Regions from separate parts of the Sodalis sp. RH15 genome, predicted to be linked through region 3. Evidence: predicted binding sites of a transcription regulator. Region 3 holds the regulator's gene; each other region holds the start of a gene.
What was found. Region 3 encodes Fur, which represses iron uptake genes when iron is present. Its sites were predicted from a motif close to ATAATAATGAGAACNACTATCAA; they were not measured.
Positions count from the first base shown of each region.

Region 1: the regulator Fur is predicted to act here: its motif matches at 4,588-4,610, upstream of fhuF (siderophore-iron reductase FhuF).
Region 2: the regulator Fur is predicted to act here: its motif matches at 3,844-3,866, upstream of exbB (tol-pal system-associated acyl-CoA thioesterase).

Region 1 covers NZ_CP178738.1:5,840,513-5,847,951, forward strand. Annotated here, with positions in the region: gene ACL2XO_RS26425 (TonB-dependent receptor) at 1-1,534, opposite strand, end outside; gene fhuB (Fe(3+)-hydroxamate ABC transporter permease FhuB) at 1,718-3,691, opposite strand; gene fhuD (Fe(3+)-hydroxamate ABC transporter substrate-binding protein FhuD) at 3,688-4,578, opposite strand; gene fhuF (siderophore-iron reductase FhuF) at 4,704-5,432, shown strand; gene ACL2XO_RS26445 (SDR family NAD(P)-dependent oxidoreductase) at 5,567-6,325, opposite strand; gene ACL2XO_RS26450 (LysR family transcriptional regulator) at 6,459-7,373, shown strand.
Region 2 covers NZ_CP178738.1:1,120,980-1,128,418, reverse strand. Annotated here, with positions in the region: gene ACL2XO_RS05375 (acyl-homoserine-lactone synthase) at 1-239, opposite strand, end outside; gene ACL2XO_RS05370 (carbapenam-3-carboxylate synthase domain-containing protein) at 467-1,147, shown strand; gene ACL2XO_RS05365 (SDR family oxidoreductase) at 1,387-2,286, shown strand; gene exbD (TonB system transport protein ExbD) at 2,351-2,776, opposite strand; gene exbB (tol-pal system-associated acyl-CoA thioesterase) at 2,780-3,775, opposite strand; gene metC (cystathionine beta-lyase) at 4,172-5,368, shown strand; gene ACL2XO_RS05345 (DedA family protein) at 5,492-6,157, shown strand; gene ACL2XO_RS05340 (AraC family transcriptional regulator) at 6,163-7,077, opposite strand; gene dkgA (2,5-didehydrogluconate reductase DkgA) at 7,332-7,439, shown strand, end outside.
Region 3 covers NZ_CP178738.1:1,867,702-1,875,140, forward strand. Annotated here, with positions in the region: gene alsC (D-allose ABC transporter permease) at 1-309, opposite strand, end outside; gene alsA (D-allose ABC transporter ATP-binding protein AlsA) at 321-1,853, opposite strand; gene alsB (D-allose transporter substrate-binding protein) at 1,906-2,844, opposite strand; gene alsR (transcriptional repressor AlsR) at 2,864-3,751, opposite strand; gene fur (ferric iron uptake transcriptional regulator) at 4,281-4,757, opposite strand; gene fldA (flavodoxin FldA) at 5,088-5,603, opposite strand; gene ybfE (LexA regulated protein) at 5,773-6,072, opposite strand; gene ACL2XO_RS08790 (alpha/beta fold hydrolase) at 6,208-6,984, opposite strand; gene seqA (replication initiation negative regulator SeqA) at 7,189-7,439, shown strand, end outside.

The DNA of each region.
Region 1 (7,439 bases), 2.2 Mb from region 3:
GCGTCACCTTGGTTTCAGTGAACTTGCTGGACTCGACGCCGGTGTAGTCATAATTGCTGACATTGACGCTCTGGCGCCGCAGGCCGCCGATCAGCTGCAGGCGATCGTCCAGCATGGAAAGGGAGTCCGACAGCGACACGCCGCTGTTAAAGGTGCGGCTGGTGGCGCCTGGGTCACCCATCCTGCCGCCCGCATAGGTTGGAACGGTGGGTTCGTCCACATAGCTCGGATCGTAGATATTGGTGAGAATGTTGCCGGCCGTCATCTGGTAAGCCGTACGAATCCGAGTCCAAACGCTTGAATAGCCCAAATTGACGTGATGGGTGATAAAGCCGGTGTCGAATTTGCCGCGAACGCCCGCCTGGCTGGAGAAGCTGTCGCTGAAATAAGGCACCCGCAACATGCCCGCGGTGGCGTCGCCGTTGTCGTCAAAAGGGGTGGGGGAAGAGTAGGAGCCGAATTCATGAGTGTGGTTGCCCCCAACCGCGCCATAGACCGTCCAGTCATTGGTTAAATCATACTCGCCGCGTAGGGCGCCGAACTGGCTTTCGGTATCGGTAAAAGCCCATTTCTGGCCGTAATTGGTGGTGGCGGAGGGCGGCTTGAGGATTTCATCCAGGCCGGTGGTATAGACCACTGAACGGGCGCCGTGAATGGTTTGTTTTTCGGCGCCCGCATCCAGCGAGGCGCGGAAACGATCGCCGCGATAATCCAGGCCGAGGGTGCCCAGCGTCAGGCGGCGATTTTCATCGTCAATCGCCGTTCCGCCTTCGCGGTGCACACCGCTGACGCGTACGCCCCACTGATTGTCATCGCCGTAACGGCGCGCCACGTCAAAAGAGCCGCCAATTTGTGATTTGGAGGTATAGTCCAGCGAAACGCGGTTCAGCGGCTCGTCGCCGGCGCGTTTCGGCTCGATATTAATGTTGCCCCCCACGCCGGTGCCCCCCGGCGGTACGCCATTGAGAAATGCGCTGGCGCCTTTAAGCAGCTCTACCCGTTCCGCTATCTCGGTAGCGACGAACTGGCGCGGCAGCACGCCATAAAGACCGCCATAGGAGATATCTTCACTGGCGAGCTTAAAGCCGCGGATATTGAAGATTTCCTGAGTACTGCCGTAGCCGTAGGCGGTTTGCACCGAGGCATCGTTACGCAACACGTCGCTGATGGAGCGGGTCTGCTGATCCTGCATCAGCTTGGAGGTAAAGCCCACCACGCTAAAGGGCACGTTGTTCGCATCCTGCTGTCCGAGAAATCCCACACGTCCGCCGTTGGCGATAGGGCCATCCAAAAACGCCGGTACCAGTTGGTCGCCGCCGGCCCTGAATTCATTGTTGGGAGAAGCCACCACGGTCATGGTTTCCCCCTTCGACGCGGAAGCGGCGGTGGAAGAGGTCGCTGTGGAGGTTGTATCCGCCGTCGTGGCGGCAAATACCGGCAACATCGTGGTCCCGCAAGCGGCACCGATAATCACCGCCAGCAAACGCGGCAGGGCCCCCGATGGGGCGGGAGTTGAAACAACGGCAGTACGCATGTGCAAACCTTAAGCAAACAATAATGAGAATGATTCTTATAAGAGTTCATGATTATGCGTAACGCCATTTTTTTTGCAAGCAATTATTTATATTACTAATGGAATCATTGCGTCAGATTAACTTTTTAACGGCGAGTGAGAATGTTCTGTCCGATACATCCTACGTGCTGCGCCAGGCACGCCCTACCCCGCCGGCCTGCGCAAGAGATAAATGAAGTAGGGGGCGCCGAAAAAGGTTGCCAGCAAACCGGCCGGTATCTGGTAGGGGAAGAGAATAATCCTGCCGCACCAGTCTGCCGCGATCATCAGCATGGCGCCAAGCAACCCGGCCACCGCTAACTGCGGCAGCGGCCGGCGAAATCCCAGCAACCGCGCCATGTGCGGCGCCATGAGTCCGACAAAACTCAGCGGGCCGACATTGAGGGTAGCGGCGGCGATCAGTCCCGCCGCCAGCAGCAAAATGGCCGCCCTGGCCGGTTTCAGCGCCACCCCGGCGGATCGGGCGGTAGCGCCCCCCAGAGGCAGCAATGCCAGCCAGCGGCGCAGCAGCGGGGTGGCCGCCAGCAATATTACCGCGATAAGAGCGGTCCATAGCGCCTGGGCGCCGCTGACTTTATAGGTGGATCCGGATAACCAGGTCAGGACCGACGCCATACGCGGATCGTTGCTGATAAGCATGAGCGTCAGCAGCGTGGAAAAAAGCGTGCTCAAGGCGATACCCACCAGCAGCAAGCGGCTGCCGGAAAACCCGCCGCGCTGCGCCAGCAGCATAATCAGCAGCAGCGTCGCCGCCGCGCCGAGGCTACCCGCCGGCAATAGCCAGACGAAAGCGTCTCCCGGCACCAGCAGCAGCATCAACACGATGCCCAGCGCCGCTCCGGAGCTGATGCCCAGTACTTCCGGGCTGGCCATGGGATTACCGGTCATTTTCTGGATCAGGGCGCCCGCCGCCGCCAGCATGGCCCCAGCCGCGCCCGCCGCCAGCACCCGCGGCCAGCGCCAACGCCACATCTCCGCCAGCGACAGATACCAGCCATGGTCGGCACGCCCCAGCGTCAGCGCCAGGCCGGCAAGCAGCAACAGCAACCCCACACCCCAAACCGCCCCGATCCAGGTCAGTTGCCGTTCGCGGCCCGGATGCTGAGTACCGTCCTCAGGACCGGTAACGCTGTTGCGCAGCCTGGGCAGCAGCCATAACAGCAGCGGCGCCCCCAGCAACGCGGTGGCGGCGCCGGTGGGTATGTCAAGCCACCGGCGCGCCAGCATGATCATCATCTGATCGCTGAAAAGCAGCAGCAACGCCCCCAACAAACAGGATAGCCACAGCCGTTGCAACAGGCGGCGCGCCCCCAGCATCCGAGCCAGCAGCGGCGCGAATAGACCGATAAAGCCGATATTGCCGGCGGCGTTGACCAGAAATGCGCTCAGAACAATGGCGATGCCCAGGCCGCCGACACGGGCGGTAATTAATCCCAGGCCCAGATTACGGGCGATACCGTCGTCAAGCCCCATCAACATCAGCGGCCGCAGCATCAGCAATACCAGCATCAGTCCGATAACCAGACGCGGCCATAAAAAGCTCACTTTGCTCCAGTCCTGCTGATTGAGCATGCCGCTGCTCCAGAGGAAAATGCCTTGCAGACGTTCATAGTTAAGCAGCGACAGCAGGCTGCGGGCGGATCCGCAATACAACCCCAGGACCAGGCCCGCCAGAATCAGGGTGACCGGCGACAGGCGCCGCCCCCACGAGACACCGAACACCAGTCCGCCCACCGTCAGCGCGCCGAGGATAGTGGCCAATTGCCGGGTGGATTCGCCACCGGGCAGTGCCCAAAGCATGGCGACGGTCAGTCCCAATTGCGCTCCCGCCGAAACCCCGAGAGTTGTGGGCTCAGCCAGGGGATTGCGCAGGATCTGCTGAAACAACAGTCCCGCCAGGCCGAGGCCGGCCCCCACCAGCAACGACAGCACGGTGCGCGGCAGCAAGCTGTAATGAAACAGCATCTCGTCGATGTTATCTACATGAGGTTGCCAGGCGGCCTGCCGCCAAAGATCCACCGGCAGCTGCTGCGTCAGGTTCAGACCGGTGAGCGCCAATGCGGCCAAGGCCAGCAGCAAAATCAGCAGCGGAGAATAAGGCGAAGTCCTGGCGCTCATGCCGTTTTCACCAGAGATTGCTCAAGCAGGCGGCAAAACCGCATGGCGGCGATGGTGGCGCCGAAAAACCACACCGCCGGAACAGTCTGCCATTGCCGCTCCCGCACAAAGGGGATCACCTGCCAGAGCGGCGACAGTACGACATCGTCGAGGGGATCTTCATCGCCGCGGCGAAAGCACAATCCGCGAACATCCTTTAATCCGGCCAATTGTTCAAAACCCACGGTTGCGCTGCCCCAGCGGTTGACTTCTCCATGCCAGGCGTTGGTCACACCGACCCGATCCATGATCTCCTGGAACATGCTGCCTTTACCCAGCACCATAACGTGCTGGCTGTCCAGAAAGGTGAACAGCAGTACCGGACGGCTGACAACGGAATTCAGCCGCCGGCGCGTTCGGGTCAGTTGTTCCTCAACAACCTGCAGATGTTGCCGGGCCCGATCCGCCAGGCCCAAGTACTCCCCCAGCGCCAGCACATCCTGCCGGGCGGTGGTGAAAGGCAGTCCCGGCGTTTCCTGAACGGGAAAAGACATCACCGGCGCGATGGACGCCAGGCTTTCCGCCGCCGGACCATAGCCTTTGGTCAGTAAAAGCAGCGAGGGCCGCAGGCGTTGCAACGCTTCCATATTCGGCTCGGTACGCAATCCCACATCCTTCACCGATAGCGCCAGCGGGGGTTCAACCACCCAATTGCGGTAGTTGGGGGCATCGGCAATCGCCTGCGGGGTGACGCCGAGGGCCAGCAATAACTCAGTGGGACGCCATTCCAGGGCGATTATCCGCCTCGGATCGGGATTTTCATCGGCGGCAATGGCGGCGGAAAACCACCAGGGCAGGGTCATCATGCCCATAAGCAGCCGGCGGCGGTACTCATCATGAGTTTGCATAAAATTTAAATATTAATAGTTATCATTACGATTTTAATCGCCTATTATGCGCATTCGGAGAGTGACTGCAAGCAACTCGCCTGCCTGAACGCCTTTCCCTTGGTTTAAATCAACAAAGGAAACACATGCATCCTGACGAAAAAATGCCTGGCCGGGCGTGCGCCGCCGAGATAACGGAAAGCTTTTTACTTGAGGCGCCCGCGCAGACAAAAGTTTATAGCGCACTGGATTTATGTGCGCCGGAAACGGCGCAGGCAGTGGTTGAACCGCTGTTGAAAATATATGAGGGGGAAGACCCGGCGGCGGTGATCTCCATCTGGTCGCAGTGGTACTTTGCTCTTTTGCTGGCGCCCTGGGCGCGTATCAATATGCTTTACGATTGGCAATTGCCGTTTTTGCCGCACGATATCCGCTTTACCCAGTCCGAAAACGCGGTGCCGGATCGGTTTATCCTGGCGGATCACGGCTGCGCCGCGCCGACGGGTCCGGCCCGGTTCGATGCCTTGATCCACCGCCATCTGGCGCCGGTGTGCCAGACATTTAGCCGACTAGCCGGCATCAAGCCGGGATTGTTCTGGAATAATGCCGGCATCCGTTTGGCGCACGGTTTCACCATGGCGCAAGAGCAAGGGGCGGACATTACCCGCGCTGACGATTTTCTGGCGGCGCGCACCCTGCCGGATGGCGCCCCCAACCGCCTCTATCAGCCCATACGGGAAATACCGCAGCCGTCGGGACCGCCGAAAATCATCCGCCGCCTGTGCTGCCTGCGCTATAAGCTCGCCGGTCTGGAATACTGCCCCGGTTGCCCACTGGTGGAAGCGCGGCAGCGCAGGACCTGTCGCGGAAGTTAACCGGCTCGCATTACCGATCCCGATCACGTGACCGCAATCATGCAGCGGTTATGCAGTTGCCGGTCAGATTCACCGCGGAATCATGCAGCGGTTATGCAGTTACCAATCAGGTTCACCGCAACAATGCAGCGGTTTTACAGGAAAATACCGCCGGAAGCCTCGATTCTTTGGCCGTTGATCCAGCCGTTGCCTTCCGCCAGCAATGAGGCCACCGCGGCGCCGATATCATCCGGTAGCCCTACCCGACCAAGGGCGGTGGCTGACGCAATCTGCCGGTTTATTTCCGGCGTATCCCGCACCATGCCGCCGCTGAAGTCGGTTTCGATGGCGCCGGGGGCAAGAGTATTGGCGCTGATGCCGCGATCCCCCAACTCCTTGGCCAGATAGCGCGTTAACACCTCCACTCCCCCTTTCATGGCGGCATAGGCCGATGAACCTGGGAATGAGAAACGGGCCAGGCCGGAGGAGATATTCACGATCCGTCCACCGTCGGCAATCAGCGGCAGCAATTTCTGGGTCAGGAAATAAGGTCCTTTTAGATGAACCTTGAACATGAGTTCAAACTGCTCCTCAGTGGTTTGTGCAAAAGCGGCATGCAAACCGACGCCGGCATTGTTGACCAGAAAATCGAATTGATTCCGGGAAAATTCAGCGGATAAAACCTGCCCCACTTTGGCGGCGAATTCCCCAAAGCCGGCGCTTTCACCTACATCCAGCTGCACCATGGCCGCTTTACCGCCAGCCTGTTTGATCTCGTCCGCCAGCGCCCGCGCCTCGTCGGCCTTGCTATGATAGGTGCCGATGATATCAACGCCCTGGCGGGCCAGATGTTGCGCGATGCTTTTGCCCAGCCCGCGGCTGGCGCCGGTGATCAATGCAATTTTATGACTCATGGTTATTACTCCCGCTAATGGGTGAATACATTATTATGGCTCGGATAACAGTTTATTAGCCGGACAGCGATAGATAAATCCGCCAAAACCGGAAATACTGTTCGCTATGACAGAACAATAGCGAGCTAAATCGATGGTAAACAAACTGGAGCTGCTGCGCAGTTTCGTGCGGGTAACCGAACTGTCGAGTTTTACCCAGGCCGGCGAGAGCCTGGGACTGCCGAAGTCAACGGTGTCCGAACATATCCAGCTGCTGGAAGCCCTGGTGGGCGCCCGCTTGCTGCATCGAACCACCCGGCGCGTAAGGGCGACACAGGATGGGTTGGTACTGTATGAGCGCAGCCTGGATATGTTGTCGAACATGGACGAACTGGAGGGGTTGTTTCGCCAGGACGGCCTGGTGCTGACCGGGCGCCTGCGTATCGATATGCCCGCCGGCTTCGCCCGTTCCCTGGTGCTGCCGCATTTGGGGGAATTCATGCAACGGCACCCGCAGGTGCAAATCGAGATCAGCTGCACCGACCGCAGGGTGGATATCGTGCGTGAGGGGTTTGATTGCGTACTGCGCGTGGGTGAATTAACCGATGCCACCCACGTCGCGCGCCGCTTAGGTCAACTGCCGATGATAAATTGCGCCAGTCCGGCCTATCTGGCCGCCCACGGCACCCCCCACACCCCGGAAGAGCTTGCCGGGCATTATCTGGTTCATTACGTGTCGGTATTGGGCACCCGGGCCGAGGGATTTACCTACCTGCGGCAAGGCAAGCCGGTGGACCTGGAGCTGCCGGCCATGGTAACGGTAAATAATGTCGACGCCTATAACGCCGCCTGTCTGGCCGGCCTGGGGATCATTCAGGCGCCGTCCATCGGCTTGAGCGAACATGTAGCCGCCGGGCGTTTGGTTGCCATCCTGGCGGATTACCCGCCGCCTTCTATGGACGTCTCGTTGCTGTACGCCCATCGCCATTATCTGCCCCGACGCGCGCGGGTGTTTATGGACTGGCTGGCGGAATTGATCGGGCAGGCCATCGCCCCGCCCTCGCGCTGACAGACGCATTATGGCGAAAATATCAAATCACTTCTCAACGACCTCGAGGGAAATATTTGCGGGTTC
Region 2 (7,439 bases), 750 kb from region 3:
CCGGTAATCATGTTCGGATACTTCATGCTGATAAAACGCACGCTGCTGACAATGTAGCCATCGTAACAGCCCAGTAGATAGTGGGTATGTTCATTATCGTACTGATCAAACTCCCGGTCCCCCACACAGGCTACCTGCCAATTGAGGCGATCTTTAAATGTCCTTTTTCGCAGCAAATATAATTCGTCAAGCTTATCATTGATAATATCCTGGTAATCTACACTAATTAAATTAAACATACCCCATCCTGTTATCGTTATGATGAATTAACTACCTTTGTTCTAACTAAATACAAAGTGATTTTATGGTATCAGTAAAGGAAAATCCTCACAACCTGTACTAAAGTCTAGGGTAATAACTACACTATATATCAGCTTTAAAGATATTAAATTAACGAGTAATGTATTTCACTAACCCGTATTCACTCCAGTCATTATTAACGTTTATGATAGTTATAAGGGAACCTATGAGCAATCGATTTTGCATCATTTTGAACGAAGGAAACACTATATTAACTTTTGCGACCCCACTTCAGGATAAAATTTATAAAATAAAACAGGGATTTTTATTCATCGGCGACCGCACGCCATATCACACTTTTGATATAAAAAGTGAGTCATGGCATATTATTGGACATATAGACAATCTACCGCTGCTGAATTATTTATTATATAGCCATTATCCATCACAACATGAGGTTCTCAGCTTGGACATCATCTGCCTGGCGGTAAAACGTTATGGTATGAAAATTGTCGAATTACTTCAGGGCAACTTTTGTATTGTTTATGAAGATGCCGAGGGCAATCTGACGCTGGTCACGGAAAAAGAAACGCAGCAGTGTGCTGCCAAGGCCACGAATGACACCGAAACGGAGCGCGGCGGCACTGGCTGCCCGGTGGTTGCCGGCGCCCCGCAGGATACGCATTCTAAGCCCATTATACCCGATATTCCGGCCGTCAAGGAAGCGAACTGTACCGCGACGGCATGCCGGTACCCGCAGCAATCCTACAATACACAGCGGAAGATTGCCATAAATCGTTGGCATGATAACCATTTGCAATTCATCCAGAGCGTTAGGTATCCGGCGTATTGCGAAAAGGAGACATGCGTCATGAACGATATAAAAGGCAAAGTGATTGATATTTAAATTATACATTTCCGTCAACTTCAAAACTAAATAATATTTTATTTTTTAAAAATTAAGCCTATTTATAACGCCCTAAGTGATCTTCTCGTTAATAAAGCGACGGGTAAACACACCTTTAATATAGGTCCTGATGGGTTTCGCAACTTAATATTCCCCATTTTCACTCATTAGACAAAGCGTCAAAATCGACTAGGCTTACTAATAATTATTACAGTCCGAACGAGCTCAAGGTGATTAAAATGGCCGAATCAGATCAATATAAAATGCAAAATCCTTTAACCCAATATCCGGCGGGCGAGTTCCCAAAACAACAGCAGTCATCGCCGGGTCTGCAATCGGAGATGGGGCCGGTTCCGGATTGCGGCGAGAGCACCTATCGGGGCAGCGGCCGGCTGACGGGGCGCAAGGCGCTGATCACGGGGGGCGACTCCGGTATCGGCCGCGCAGTGGCTATCGCTTTTGCCCGTGAAGGCGCGGATATCGCCCTCTCTTATCATCCGGATGAACAAAAAGATGCCGATCAGGTCGCGGAGCTGATTAAAGAGGCCGGCCGAAACCTGGTGATGTTGCCGGGAGATTTAAGCGATGAGTCCGTCAACATCAAAACGGTGGAAAACGCGCTCAATCAGCTCGGAGGCCTAGATATTTTGGCGATAGTGGCCGGTAAGCAAACCGCGGTCGATGATATTGCCGAACTGACCACCGAGCAATTTCGCAAAACGTTTGAAACCAATGTCTTCTCGCTGTTCTGGATAACCAAAGCCGCAGTGCCGCATATGCCGGCGGGCGCCTCAATCATTACCACCTCGTCCATTCAGGCATACCAGCCCAGTCCTTCCCTGCTGGATTACGCTTCCACCAAAGCCGCCATCCTCACCTATACCCGCGCGTTGGCAAAGCAGGTTATCTCAAAGGGGATAAGAGTAAACAGCGTCGCCCCCGGCCCCATCTGGACCGCGCTGCAGGTTACCGGCGGCCAGCCCATTGAAAAGCTCCCGCATTTCGGTTCGCAGACGCCGATGGGACGTGCCGGACAGCCCGCCGAACTGGCGCCGATCTATGTCTATCTGGCATCCCAGGAATCCAGTTATGTCACCGCTGAAGTACACGGCGTGACCGGCGGCAACCATTTAGGTTAATGATGCGGGGATAGGTATGTTTTACTCTTGATTATACTTTTGCGCCAAGGGGATGCCATGGGAATCACCGTTGTCCGGGGGTTTCCATACCCACCAGGCCCACTTTGAAATAGCCCGCCTTGCGCAAACCGTCCATCACCGACATCATGGTTTCATAATCCACCTGTTTATCGGCTTGAAAAAAGATGGTGGTGTCTTTATTACCCTGGGTCTGAAGGTTAAGAGCGTCTGCCAGCGTATTCATATCCACCGCCCGATCGCCGATAAACAGCTGCTTATCCGCTTTGACCGATAAATAAACCGGCTTTACCGGCCGGGGCTGGGCCAAAGCGGTGGAGTTAGGCAAATTCACCCGGATATCCACCGTTGCCAACGGGGCGGCCACCATGAATATAATCAACAACACCAGCATGACGTCAATGAAAGGCGTCACGTTGATATCATGCATTTCGCCGTCGCCATCGATGTCTTCGTTCAAATGCATCGCCATAGTCTACCCTAACCGAAGCTTTGCAACGGCTTTGTGTTCGCGGTTGCCGGCGCCGGCGGCCAAATCCAGATCGCGCCCCAGCAGCAGGAGAATTTGCGCCGCGCTGTCCCCTACCATGGCCTTATAGCCGGCAATGGTGCGGGCAAAGATATTGTAAATCACCACCGCCGGAATGGCGGCGAATAAACCCACGGCCGTGGCCAGTAATGCTTCGGCTATACCCGGCGCCACCACCGCCAGGTTGGTGGTTTGAGTATGCGCTATGCCGATAAAACTGTTCATTATGCCCCATACCGTACCAAACAGGCCGATAAAGGGGGATATGGCGCCGATAGTGGCTAAAAATCCGTTGCCTTTGCCCATCATCCGGCTGGCAGCCGCCACCCGCCGTTCCAATCGAAAAGCGGCGCGCTCTTTGATGCCTGCGCTATCGTTGGTTCCAGCGGATAAATCCAGTTCATTTTGCACTTCAGCCACCAGACGGGAGCTGACGCCTTCGGTCCGAAATGCGGCGACGGTTTCAATCGCCTCATCCAGACTGCGTACGTTTTTTAACGTTCTCAATTCATCACGCAGACGCCGTTTGGCCGACATCAGTTCGATACCTTTGCCGAAGAAAAGCGCCCAGGTGATAATCGATGCTATCAGCAGACCGACCAGCACGGTTTTCACCACCACATCGGCATGCCGGTACATTCCCCATACCGACAGATCCATTTGGGCAAGCTGCTGGGCCGAACCCATATCGGTACTCAAAGGTCCGGATAACGCGGGGGTCCGCTGGATGTTTTGGTCCAGGGCGGCATCTTGGGACGGCGCCTGTTGAACATTTTGGGCGCCGGGGTCTTGGGCGGCGGCCTGCGGCGGCGCCGCGGCGCTTAATGCACATGAAAATAGTGACGCCGCCGCCAGGCCGCGCAGGATCGCAGGCAGCGGGCCGGCGCATCGCCGAGCCTTAAAGGATAGGTCCTGGATAATCGTCATGACAGCCGTCTTCACGAAATGCCTCCACCGGAATCTGTTACAGGAAATTTAATCAGCGAGAATGATAACAAACAGGACGCGAATTGATAGTGGTTCTCATTATTATTTGTATCAATTTTATTATGCGGCCAGAAATCTACCCAATAGTTTCACTTCATTAATAAATGGTAGCTTAATTTGTAACGTATTTATCAAGATTACCGACAGCGGGAGGTTTTAGCGTCCGTTCTCCAGCCATCATTTTACGCCGCTGAATCATGAAAGGCGTTAATGGTTTTTTAACGCGTTAAAACGCCTGCCGTCGGCGTGCAATCGTGTTAACTTAACTACGCGAAAGGGGGGTGTAATCGAGGCTTTCCCCGGCCTGCGGAATCGTAAGTGAAACCATAAGCGAAAGGCATAGCGCAGAACATGACGGTTAAGAAAATTGAAACGGCGCTGATCGCTGCCGGGAGAGATAAAAAATTCACCCAGGGCTCGGTCAATGCGGTCATTCAACGGGCTTCCTCGTTGGTTTTTGATTCGGTTCAGGCCAAAAAGCACGCTACCGAGCAGCGGGCGAACGGGGAACTGTTTTACGGCCGGCGGGGTACCCTGACCCATTTCTCATTGCAACAAGCCATGGTGGAACTGGAAGGCGGAGCAGGCTGCGCTCTGTATCCTTGCGGAGCCGCCGCCGTAACCAATTCCATCCTCTCTTTCGTTTCCGCCGGGGATCATGTTTTGGTTACCGGATCCGTTTATGAACCCACCACGGATTTTTGCCGGCATATTCTGGGCAAGCTGAATGTCGCCACCACCTGGTTTGACCCGATGATAGGCGCCGGCATAGCGGATCTTATCCAGGAAAACACCCGCGTGGTGTTTTTGGAATCGCCGGGATCCATCACCATGGAGGTGCAGGACATTCCGGCCATCGTGCGGGCAGTGCGATCCGTTAATCCCCAGATTGTGATTATGCTGGATAACACCTGGGCCGCGGGTATTCTCTTGCCGGCGCTGGCGCTGGGCGTGGATATCTCCATCCAGGCCGGTACGAAGTATATTATCGGCCACTCCGACGCCATGCTGGGCACCGCGGTAGCCAACGCCCGCTGCTGGGATCAGTTGCGCGAGCAATCCTATCTGATGGGTCAAATGGCGGATGCCGATACGGCATATATGGCCGCCCGTGGTCTGCGGACGCTGGGCGTCCGGCTTAAACAGCACGAGGCAAACGGCCTGCGGGTGGCGCGTTGGCTGGCCGAACGCCCTGAAGTGGCGACGGTAAATCATCCGGCCCTGCCCGGCAGCCGGGGCCATGAATTCTTCCTGCGGGATTTCAAGGGCGCCAGCGGGCTGTTTTCCTTTATTTTGGCAAAGAGGCTGAGCCAGCGGCAGCTTGAACACTACCTCGATCATTTCGAGCATTTCAGCATGGCTTACTCGTGGGGAGGGTATGAATCCTTGATACTGGCCAATCAGCCCGAAGAGATCGCGGCCATACGGCCGGCCGGCGGGGTGGATTTCACCGGGACCCTGGTGAGGGTTCATATCGGTCTGGAGAATGTCGATGACCTTATCGCCGATCTGGAAGCCGGTTTTGTTCGGATCGGGGAGGCGGGGTAATCGCTCATTGACCCAAAGAGGTCTAAAATAGTTAATGAAAATTGTCTGATTGGGCGGGCCGTCGAGGACAAGCCGGTCTATTGACGATACGCTGTGGCACTAAAACGAGATGAGCAGGTTCGAATGGGTGTATTACATGAGATTGTCCGCGCACTTTGGCAACAGGATTTTGCCGCATTAGCCAACCCGCGGGTAATTTGGGTGGTCTATTGCGTAATATTCACGATGTTGTTCTTGGAAAATGGACTACTGCCGGCCTCATTTTTACCTGGTGACAGTTTATTATTGCTTTCCGGCGCCATGGTGGCGAAAGGGGTAATGAGTTTTGTCCCCACGCTGCTGATTCTCACCGCCGCCGCGGGCCTGGGCTGCTGGTTCAGTTATCTACAGGGGCGCTGGCTGGGTGACACCCGCATTGTCAGAAGCTGGCTGCTCCATCTGCCCGCCCATTATCATCAACGCGCCTACACCATGTTCAACCGCCACGGACTGATGGCGCTGCTGGTGGGCCGCTTTTTGGCCTTTGTCCGCACCCTGCTGCCGACCATCGCCGGTATTTCCGGACTGAGCAATACCCGCTTTCAGCTTTTCAACTGGCTGAGCGCGCTGATATGGGTCAGCGCCTTGCTGACGCTGGGGTACTCCTTAAGCCATATGCCATTGCTGAAACACCATGAAGATCAGGTCATGATGATCCTGATGGTGTTGCCGCTGATATTGCTGTGCAGCGGGCTGGTGGGAACCCTGCTGCTGCTCTGGCGTAAACGCAAGATAAAAGATACCGCCTGAAATAATTAAATCTGCATAGCCGAACCGGAGCCGGGAGTTCGAATTCGCGCCACGTCTTCCCTGGGGGAAACGCCGAAGTAGCGTTTGAATTCCCGGCTGAACTGGGACGGGCTTTCATACCCCACCCGCATGGCGGCGGTGCCGGCATTCAAACCGTCATGCAGCATCAACACCCGCGCCTTATGCAGCCGATAGGTTTTAAGATACTGCAGCGGCGAGGTGCTGGTCACCGCCTTGAAATTATGATGAAAAGCCGACAGGCTCATGTTGACGTCGGCGGCCAGCTGTTCAATGGTCAGGTTATCGGCGAACTGCCTTTCTATTTTTTTAAGTATCTTGGCGATCTGATTGAAATGCGTTTGCCGGTTCGCCAGCGCAAACAGCGCATCTCCGCAGACGTCCTGCAGCAGATAATAGATGATTTCCCGCACGATATTCGGCCCCAGCACTCTTGCATCCATGGGCTTATCCATAATATCCAGCAGGCGTTCCGCGGCGCAGAACAGCTCCTCGGTCAAGGGCGCCGCATTGATGCCGCTGGAGCGGGCGGTTACCGGCCGGAACTGCGCGTCATCTCCCATGGAGATAATCAGATCCTGCAACATCAGGGTATCCACGCCAATCGCCAACCCCACCAGAGGTTCTTGCGCCGAGGCAAAGGTTTCGCATTCAAACGGCAGCGGCACGCTCAGCAATAAATATTTGCTGGCGTTATAGTCAAAGACCTTGTTGCCGAGATAGCCGGTTTTTCGCCCCTGGAAAAGAATGATAATGCCCGGCTCATACATAACCGGCGTGCGGGCACAATAGGTATCGGTAAACAGCAGCCTGACATAGGGTATGGTTACCCGGTTTTTCTGCTGCAGCAACTCCATGGCGCGTATCGATAACCGGGTACAAATGGAGTGGTTCTCTGTCATCGTACGGATTCTCTCTATTGAATGATTCAACATTTATTTTGCCATTTATGGCGATATTTCTCTAATTATTAGGATAAATAGGCAAACAGCGAGGAGGAATATGCATTGAATCACGATGCCGCGTTAATCACAATAGAGGATAGGAATGTATACCTCATGACCTGCCGCATCCCGTGGCGTCTACTAGACTAGTGATACAGATTTTACCACTGCCGGCCTATTGCGCGCCGGCAACCGGCTATAAAGGAGATACTATGGCAACGCAACCTACAGTGACTTTTCATGATGGGCAGACCATGCCGCAGTTTGGCTTAGGCGTGTGGCAGGCCAGTAACGAAGAGGCCTTATCCTCGGTCCGGGAA
Region 3 (7,439 bases):
CAACACTCCGCCGATCAGCGCCGCCGATAGAGGGTCAAGGCCCGCCAGCATCAATTTTGCCGTTACCATGCCGGACAACGCCAATACTGCCCCAACCGACAGGTCGATACCCGCCACCAGTATGGCAAAAAATTCCCCCATGCCGATAAGCACGGTAACTGAACTTTGCACCAGAATCTGAGTGATATTATTGGCTTTTAAAAAATACTCACTGGATAAAGAACCAAAGATCGCAACGATAATGGCCAGGATAAAAAAGGTGCCGTATTGATCCCAAAATTTCTGGAAGTTGAACTTGGACTTATCCATTTTTATTTCCCCTAATTTTGTGGTAGCGCCCATTTCATGATATCCTCTTCGCTGATAGATTCGTTATTATCAAGAATATTGGCCAGTTGCCCTTCGCAGAATATGGCGATGCGATCGCAAACAGATAATATTTCCTGTAATTCAGAAGAGACCATTAAAATAGTCTTGCCGGTAGCAGCCAGATTACGCATCACTTTATAAATTTCCGCTTTGGCGCCGACATCTATACCACGGGTGGGTTCATCAAAAATAATAACTTCCGGTTCACAGCATAACCATTTTGATATCAATACTTTCTGCTGATTACCGCCGGAAAGTTCAGTGATATTTTGATCCACCGAACTGCATTTCAAAGACAATAATTCTTTTTGCTGCTCAGCTAATTCGCGCTCGCGCTCTTGGTTGAATAAACCCATGGCGCCCTTGAAACCACCATCTTTCAGGCTTTTACTGATGGCTATATTCTGGGCGATGGAAAAATTCTCAAAAAATCCGTTTTCGCGCCGGCTTTCCGTGATATACCCCATGCCTTTTTTCAAGGCGTCCAGAGGCGACGAGGGCGTGATATCTACGTTATGCAGCTTAACCCGGCCGGTACTGGTAGGCTCCACCCCGAAAATACAGTTCATGAATTCCGTGCGTCCTGAGCCCACCAGGCCGGCAAACCCCATGATTTCGCCTCTTTTCACCGTAAAGGAGATATGTTTCACCCGGCGTTTGTCTTTGCTGGTGATATCGCAGACTTCAAAAATGGTGTCGGCATCCTCCACGCCGACGCTCTCCTTCATGGCGCGGAACCGGTTTTGCAGTTCCCGCCCCACCATCATCCGAACGATATCGTCATTGGTAACGTCGGTGACCCGTCCGGAGGCCACGCTGTTGCCGTCTTTCATGACCGTGAACCGGTTACAGATCCGCCGGATTTCGTTCAGCTTATGGGAGATATAGACGATGGCAGTGCCATCTTGCCGCAGCTGATTCATTATCAGGAAAAGATAATCCACCTCGTTATAGGTTAATGAAGAGGTGGGTTCATCCATAATAATAACCCGCGCATCCAGCATTAAGGTTTTAGCGATTTCCAACATCTGCTTTTGGCTGATGGAAAGGTTACGCACCTTTTCATCCAGCCTGACTTTTAATCCTACCCGCAATAACATGATGGCCGCTTTGGTCCGCATCTCCTGCCAGTCTACCCGATTAAATCCCAAGGTCCTTTTAACCGGCAATCGGCCGATAAACAGATTTTCCAACACGGTAAGTTCATCAATAACGCTCAGCTCCTGATATATAATACCAATACCCAGCTTTGCGGCTATTTTATGATCCAGTCTATTGTATTCAATATTATCAATGGTGATTTTACCCGCCGTCGGTTCATAAATGCCGGAGAGAATTTTCATCAGGGTTGATTTGCCGGCGCCATTTTCTCCCAATAACGCATGTATTTCATGGGTGAAGATTTCAAAATCAACGGATTTTAATGCCTGCACGGGACCGAAACTTTTAGCGATCCCTTCCATTTTAATATATGGCGCGGTCATATCACTCTCCGGCGTATGCATGTTATGCAGATTTAATCGCTATTTGTCGGGATTATTTCGTCACTAATATTGAATCCACGGTGACAATTTTAGGCTGGGCATTCAATGCTATCAGCTTTCCGGATTTAACCGAGTCCACCAAAATAGCGAGGCCGTTGGCGCCGATTTCCGCCGGGTTTTGCGCTACGGTTGCGGTCATCATTCCCTCGGAAACCATCTTGCGGGCCTCCGGCACCCCGTCGGTGCCCACTACGAGGATATGTCCGGTTTGTCCGGCATTGGCCACCGCCTGGGCTACCCCCATTGCCATGGTATCGTTAGCGCAGTAAAACGCCTTGAGCTTGGGATTACGCTGCAGGACATTGGTGGCGACATCCAGCGCCTTGATGCGATCCCAATCCGCCGGCTGGCTGGCGACCAGTTTGATATTGCTGTCGGCTTTGAACGCTTGGGTGGCGCCGACACGGCGCGATTCACCGGAAGCATTGCCGGCCTTGCCTTCAATAATGGCCACGTCGCCGCCGTCTTTACCCAGTTTGCCAATAATGTATTTGGCCGCGCTGGCGCCGACGGTAACGTTATCAGTGGTAATGAAGGCTTCCACGTTGCCTTTGGCTTTGGTGAGGCTGTCCATATCGATTTTTTCATCGAGATTCACCAGGTGAATGCCTTGCTGATAAGCCTTGGCCACCGGGATAACCAGGTTTACCGAAGATAAAGGCGCAAAGGCGATGCCTTTATAATTTTTATTGGTCAAATCCTCGAACAGCTGTAATTGCGATTGAAAATCCCCCTCGGAGGGTGATGCGAAAATATCGACGGTTACACCCAGCTCCTTTGCCTTTTGCTCAACGCCTTGTTTCATTTCCACCCAATAGGGATTGGACAGGGTTTTCAATACGACTGCGTAATCGGCTGCCGCCCGGGCCGCCACGGTGGACAACATCAACCCGCAGGCCGCACTGCCGACAAATTTAATGAATTTATTCATTTTTATCTCCAAGAGAGAATTATTTATAATCACGCTTCAGGTACTGGGTAATGGCACTGGTTTTTTCCAAATTTTTATTAGCTAAATCAATATCCTGCCTGGCTACTGAAACAAAAAACGCATCCAGCAGGGTCAATTGCAGAATACGGGCCGAGGCATTCCTGCCCAGCAGCGGCGTTTCCGGGGCCGGTGAACAGATGTTGAAATCCGCCAGCCGCGCTATGGCTGAATTGCTGCTGTGGGTAATGCAAATAATTTTCGCCCCGTTGTCCTTGGCAATTTCCACCACCCGCTTGAGATCGGTGGTGCGGCCCGAATGGGACACCACCAGCGCCGCGTCGCCGGGCTGTAACAGGGATGCCGACATCATCATCAGGTGGGCATCGCGGAATGCGGTGCAGCGCAGGCCGATTTTCAGGAATTTGTGCTGAACGTCGGTACAAATTGAATTCGAGCCGCCGACGCCATAGAGTTCACGCTGGCGGGCATTGAAAAAACAGCGGGCGGCCTGCTGGATCTCCTGCGCATCGACAATGGCCTGGCCTTCAACGATGGTGCGTACCGTGAGGTTAAACACCTTATTCACCAGATCCTCCGGACTGTCATCCGGCGACAGTTCGGCGGTAATATCATGATCCGCATGATCAAAATATTCGACAATCGCGCTGCGTAGCTGCCGAAAACCGCTGAAGCCCAGAATTTTCGACACCTTGACAATCATGGCTTCCGACATGCCGAGGCTTTGCGCCACCTCTTTAATGCCGGAAATATGGCTAAGATTGCCTGGCGTTAAAAACCACTCCACGATTCGGCTTTCATTTTCGGTCATCCCTTCTTGCTTGATGCGAAGATAGGGAGCGATGCCGATACCTCGGGGCATGGCGCCGTTCAGTTCCGATTCAGTCATTTTCAGCTCTCTGATTATCATTGCTGACGGCACTATATCAACATAGGATGCATAACAAATATGCAGCATACTTCACGTTTTAAAATAATTTATAAAGTTAGTGCTTTTTGTAAAAGTAATGCCGGACATTGCTCATGGCGCCGTGGAAACGACACCGAAGCCTTACGGATAAAATATTATTATAATACAATAGTTAACATGTATTTTTAGCGAAGATTTTTTTTCGCTTGTGGATTTGAACAGCAGGAATGAGAATTGATGGGTGTGTGATTGTTTTAAATATTTATAATAAATTTTAATTCGTGAAGTTTCTTTTGCTGATGCGATTCCGCGGCGCAGGCTCAACGGGCTGTGGCCGCCTGGCCGGCATGAAGGGGCTGAGGAGCGAATGGAGTGAAAGAATTAACGGCAGCGGGATAAGAAACGGGGCGGCATCAGTCCAGGTGCCATCGGCAATTTGCGGAATAACCAAAACCACCCGTTTCAGCAGTGGTTTTCAAGCTTTGAACGATGCCCGGTGTCGCTATGGTTACTCTTTAAGGCTGTGCACCGCTTCGTCAACATCATGATCGTGCAGGGTCTCATCCTCACGGCAATTGCCGACTTCACAATGGCCATAAAGATATAAACTGTGATTAGTGAGTTTGATATTGTGTTTTTTAGCGATATCCCGTTGGCGCGCTTCGATAAACTCGTCACGAAATTCAATGACCTTGCCGCAATCAAGGCAGATCAGGTGGTCGTGATGATGTTGCTGCGTCAGTTCAAAAACGGATTTACCGCCTTCGAAATTATGGCGGGTGACGATCCCGGCGTCATCAAACTGATTCAGTACGCGATAAACGGTGGCTAAACCAATCTCCTCACCCATATCGATCAGTTTTTTATAGAGATCCTCCGCACTGACGTGATGGCATTCCGGATCTTGCAGCACTTCCAGAATTTTAAGTCTGGGAAGTGTGACTTTCAGGCCGGCCTTCTTCAATGCAATATTATTGTCAGTCATGCGGGTTTAGTCCTGTTGCTTTGATAATCTGATTGTAGGCTAATGTAGCCTATAACAATGGTCGGCCTGAAAAATGTAACGCCGTCTCATTATAGGACTGCCTGTGTAAAATGAAAACCGCGGCCTTTTTACAATGATAGTCTGTTTAAGGTGAGGCAAGTTTTATCACATTTCATTAAAATCGGTCTAACCGCCAGGCTATTGTACTGCTTTGTGGATGAAAGTTAAAAAATTGTATCTATCGATTTGAAAGGAATTATATATCAACAGCTTCAACCGGCCGTCAACGCTATGGACGGCACGGGTTTAGCCGGGAAACCCGGCGGCGGCTCAGCCGAGCTTGAGTTCGGCGCTGATTTGTTTTACCCAGGCGTCCACGCGGTCATTGGTCAGCTCTGGCTGGCGATCTTCGTCTATGGCCAAACCGATAAAATGCTTATCGTCCGCCAGACCCTTCGATGCTTCAAAATGGTAGCCGGCGGTAGGCCAATGACCCACGATGGTGGCGCCATGGGGTTCGATGATATCGCGAATGGTGCCCATGGCATCACAAAAATATTCGGCGTAGTCTTCCTGATCGCCGCAGCCGAACAGCGCTACCTGTTTTCCCGTGAAATCAATGTCTTCCAATGTGGGGAAAAAGTCGTCCCAGTCACATTGCGCTTCGCCGTAATACCAGGTGGGAATGCCCAGCAGCAGGGTGGAGAATTGTTCCAGGTCCTCTTTGCTGCTTTTGGCAATGTCATGCACTTCGGCAACATCGGCGCCCAGCTGCTTTTGAATCATTTTGGCAATATTTTCGGTATTGCCGGTGTCACTGCCAAAAAAAATGCCTACGCTTGCCATGAATTTGAAAACCTCTTAAATATTAAGGATATGGTTTACCAGACGATCAACCGGCTTTTCGGGAAATAATCGTGCAATAATAGCAGACCCTCACAGCGGGAGAAACTCGTTCAACCGGAGTTTTATCGCAAAAGCCGGTCTTTTCCGGTCCCGGACGGCGAGCCCGGCCTTAATCTTCCTTGCCGGCGGCATCCTGATGCCGTTCCAATTCGGCCAGCAGGATTTGTTCAATCAGCTCGCTGCGGGAGAGAGCGTGCTGAAAAGCCAGCTCGTTTAATGCAGCCACCGCCTGCGCATTGATTTTTAACTCAACCCGGCGCAGACCCCGCACCTTGTCCCGGCGCAATTGATTGCGTTTATTGATTCGCAATTGTTCATCACGGGAAAGCGGGTTGGTTTTCGGGCGCCCCGGGCGTTTTTCATCGATAAACAAATCCAGGGTGGTGCGGTCCGTTTGTTCTTTTGCCATAAGTCGTGAAGGGATTGTGCATCCAAAAGCGGGCGGGTAAGTCCTTGCCGGTAAACATAGCAAGCCATATTACCCCACCCCGGTGATAAACGACAATGATTAACACTGCCGGATGGGTAAACCGGCCGGTCGCGGCTAGCTCCCCAGGGAATCCGCCAGAAACCGCACAACGGCGCGCAGCGTCGCTTCAGGCTTTTGGGCATGCACCCAATGGCCCGCGCCGGCCACCACGTGGGCCCGCGCCCGTGGAAACTGCCGCCGGATGGCTTCGCTGTACTCCTCCTTCACATAGGGGGAGAGGCCGCCGCGGATAAATAATACCGGCCCGTCCCAGGGCGGTATTTCCTTCCAGCCGATAAGCGCCGGATAGTTTTCCCATAATGCATCGATATTGAATCGCCACGCGCCCTGGGAAAAGGATTTCAATAAGAACTGAATAGTGTCCTTATCGTCGATATCCTGTTCCATTAGCAGCGCCGCCTCGCTACGCTGCGCCGCTCCCGCCTTCTCCACCCGTCTGAGGGCGGCGAATACCGGGTCGTGATGGCGGGTGGGATAGGCCACCGGCGCGATATCAATCACCACCAGCGCGGCGATGCGATCCGGCATCAGCGCCGACAGCGCCATAGCCACCTTGCCCCCCATGGAGTGGCCGATAATGATGCATTTCCCCAATTGCAATTCGTCAAGCAAGGCCGCCACATCCCCGCTCATAGCGCCATAACCGGCCTCGTCGTCGTGGGGCGAAAGGCCGTGATTGCGCAGATCGATTTGCAGGGTGGCATGATTTTCCCCCAGCGGGCGCGCCAGTACGCCCAGATTGTCCAAACTGCCGAACAGGCCGTGCAGTAATACCACCGGCAAAGCGTTTCCCGGTTGCCGGGCCGGTTGCAAACGATAATGTAATTTCATCCCGATCCTCGTGTCGACAGCAAAGGCGACTAGCGTATCATGAGGTATTGACGCCTGCGCCGCAAAAAAGGGTATCAATCCCCGCATCGCCGTCGGGGAAATTCCGACTTTATGCCAAAGCCGGATACTAGCGCTGTTCGCGGGGCCGGTTTAGCTTGTATAATCCTGTTGATTGATTTAAGAGAAGAAAGCCCCCGGATAAAGATGAAAACAATCGAACTCGACGAAGACCTCTACCGTTTTATTGCCAGCCACACCCAGCATATCGGCGAAAGCGCCTCGGACATCCTGCGCCGGATGCTGAAATTTTCTCCCCAGGCCAATGAGCCCGTCCGTCCGGCATCCGCCGCGCCGGCAAAAACGGAAGCCTCGACCCCGGCCCGGGATCGCGTCAGGGCGATGCGTGAATTATTGCTCTCGGACGTCTATGCTGAACAAAACAAGGCGGTAGAGCG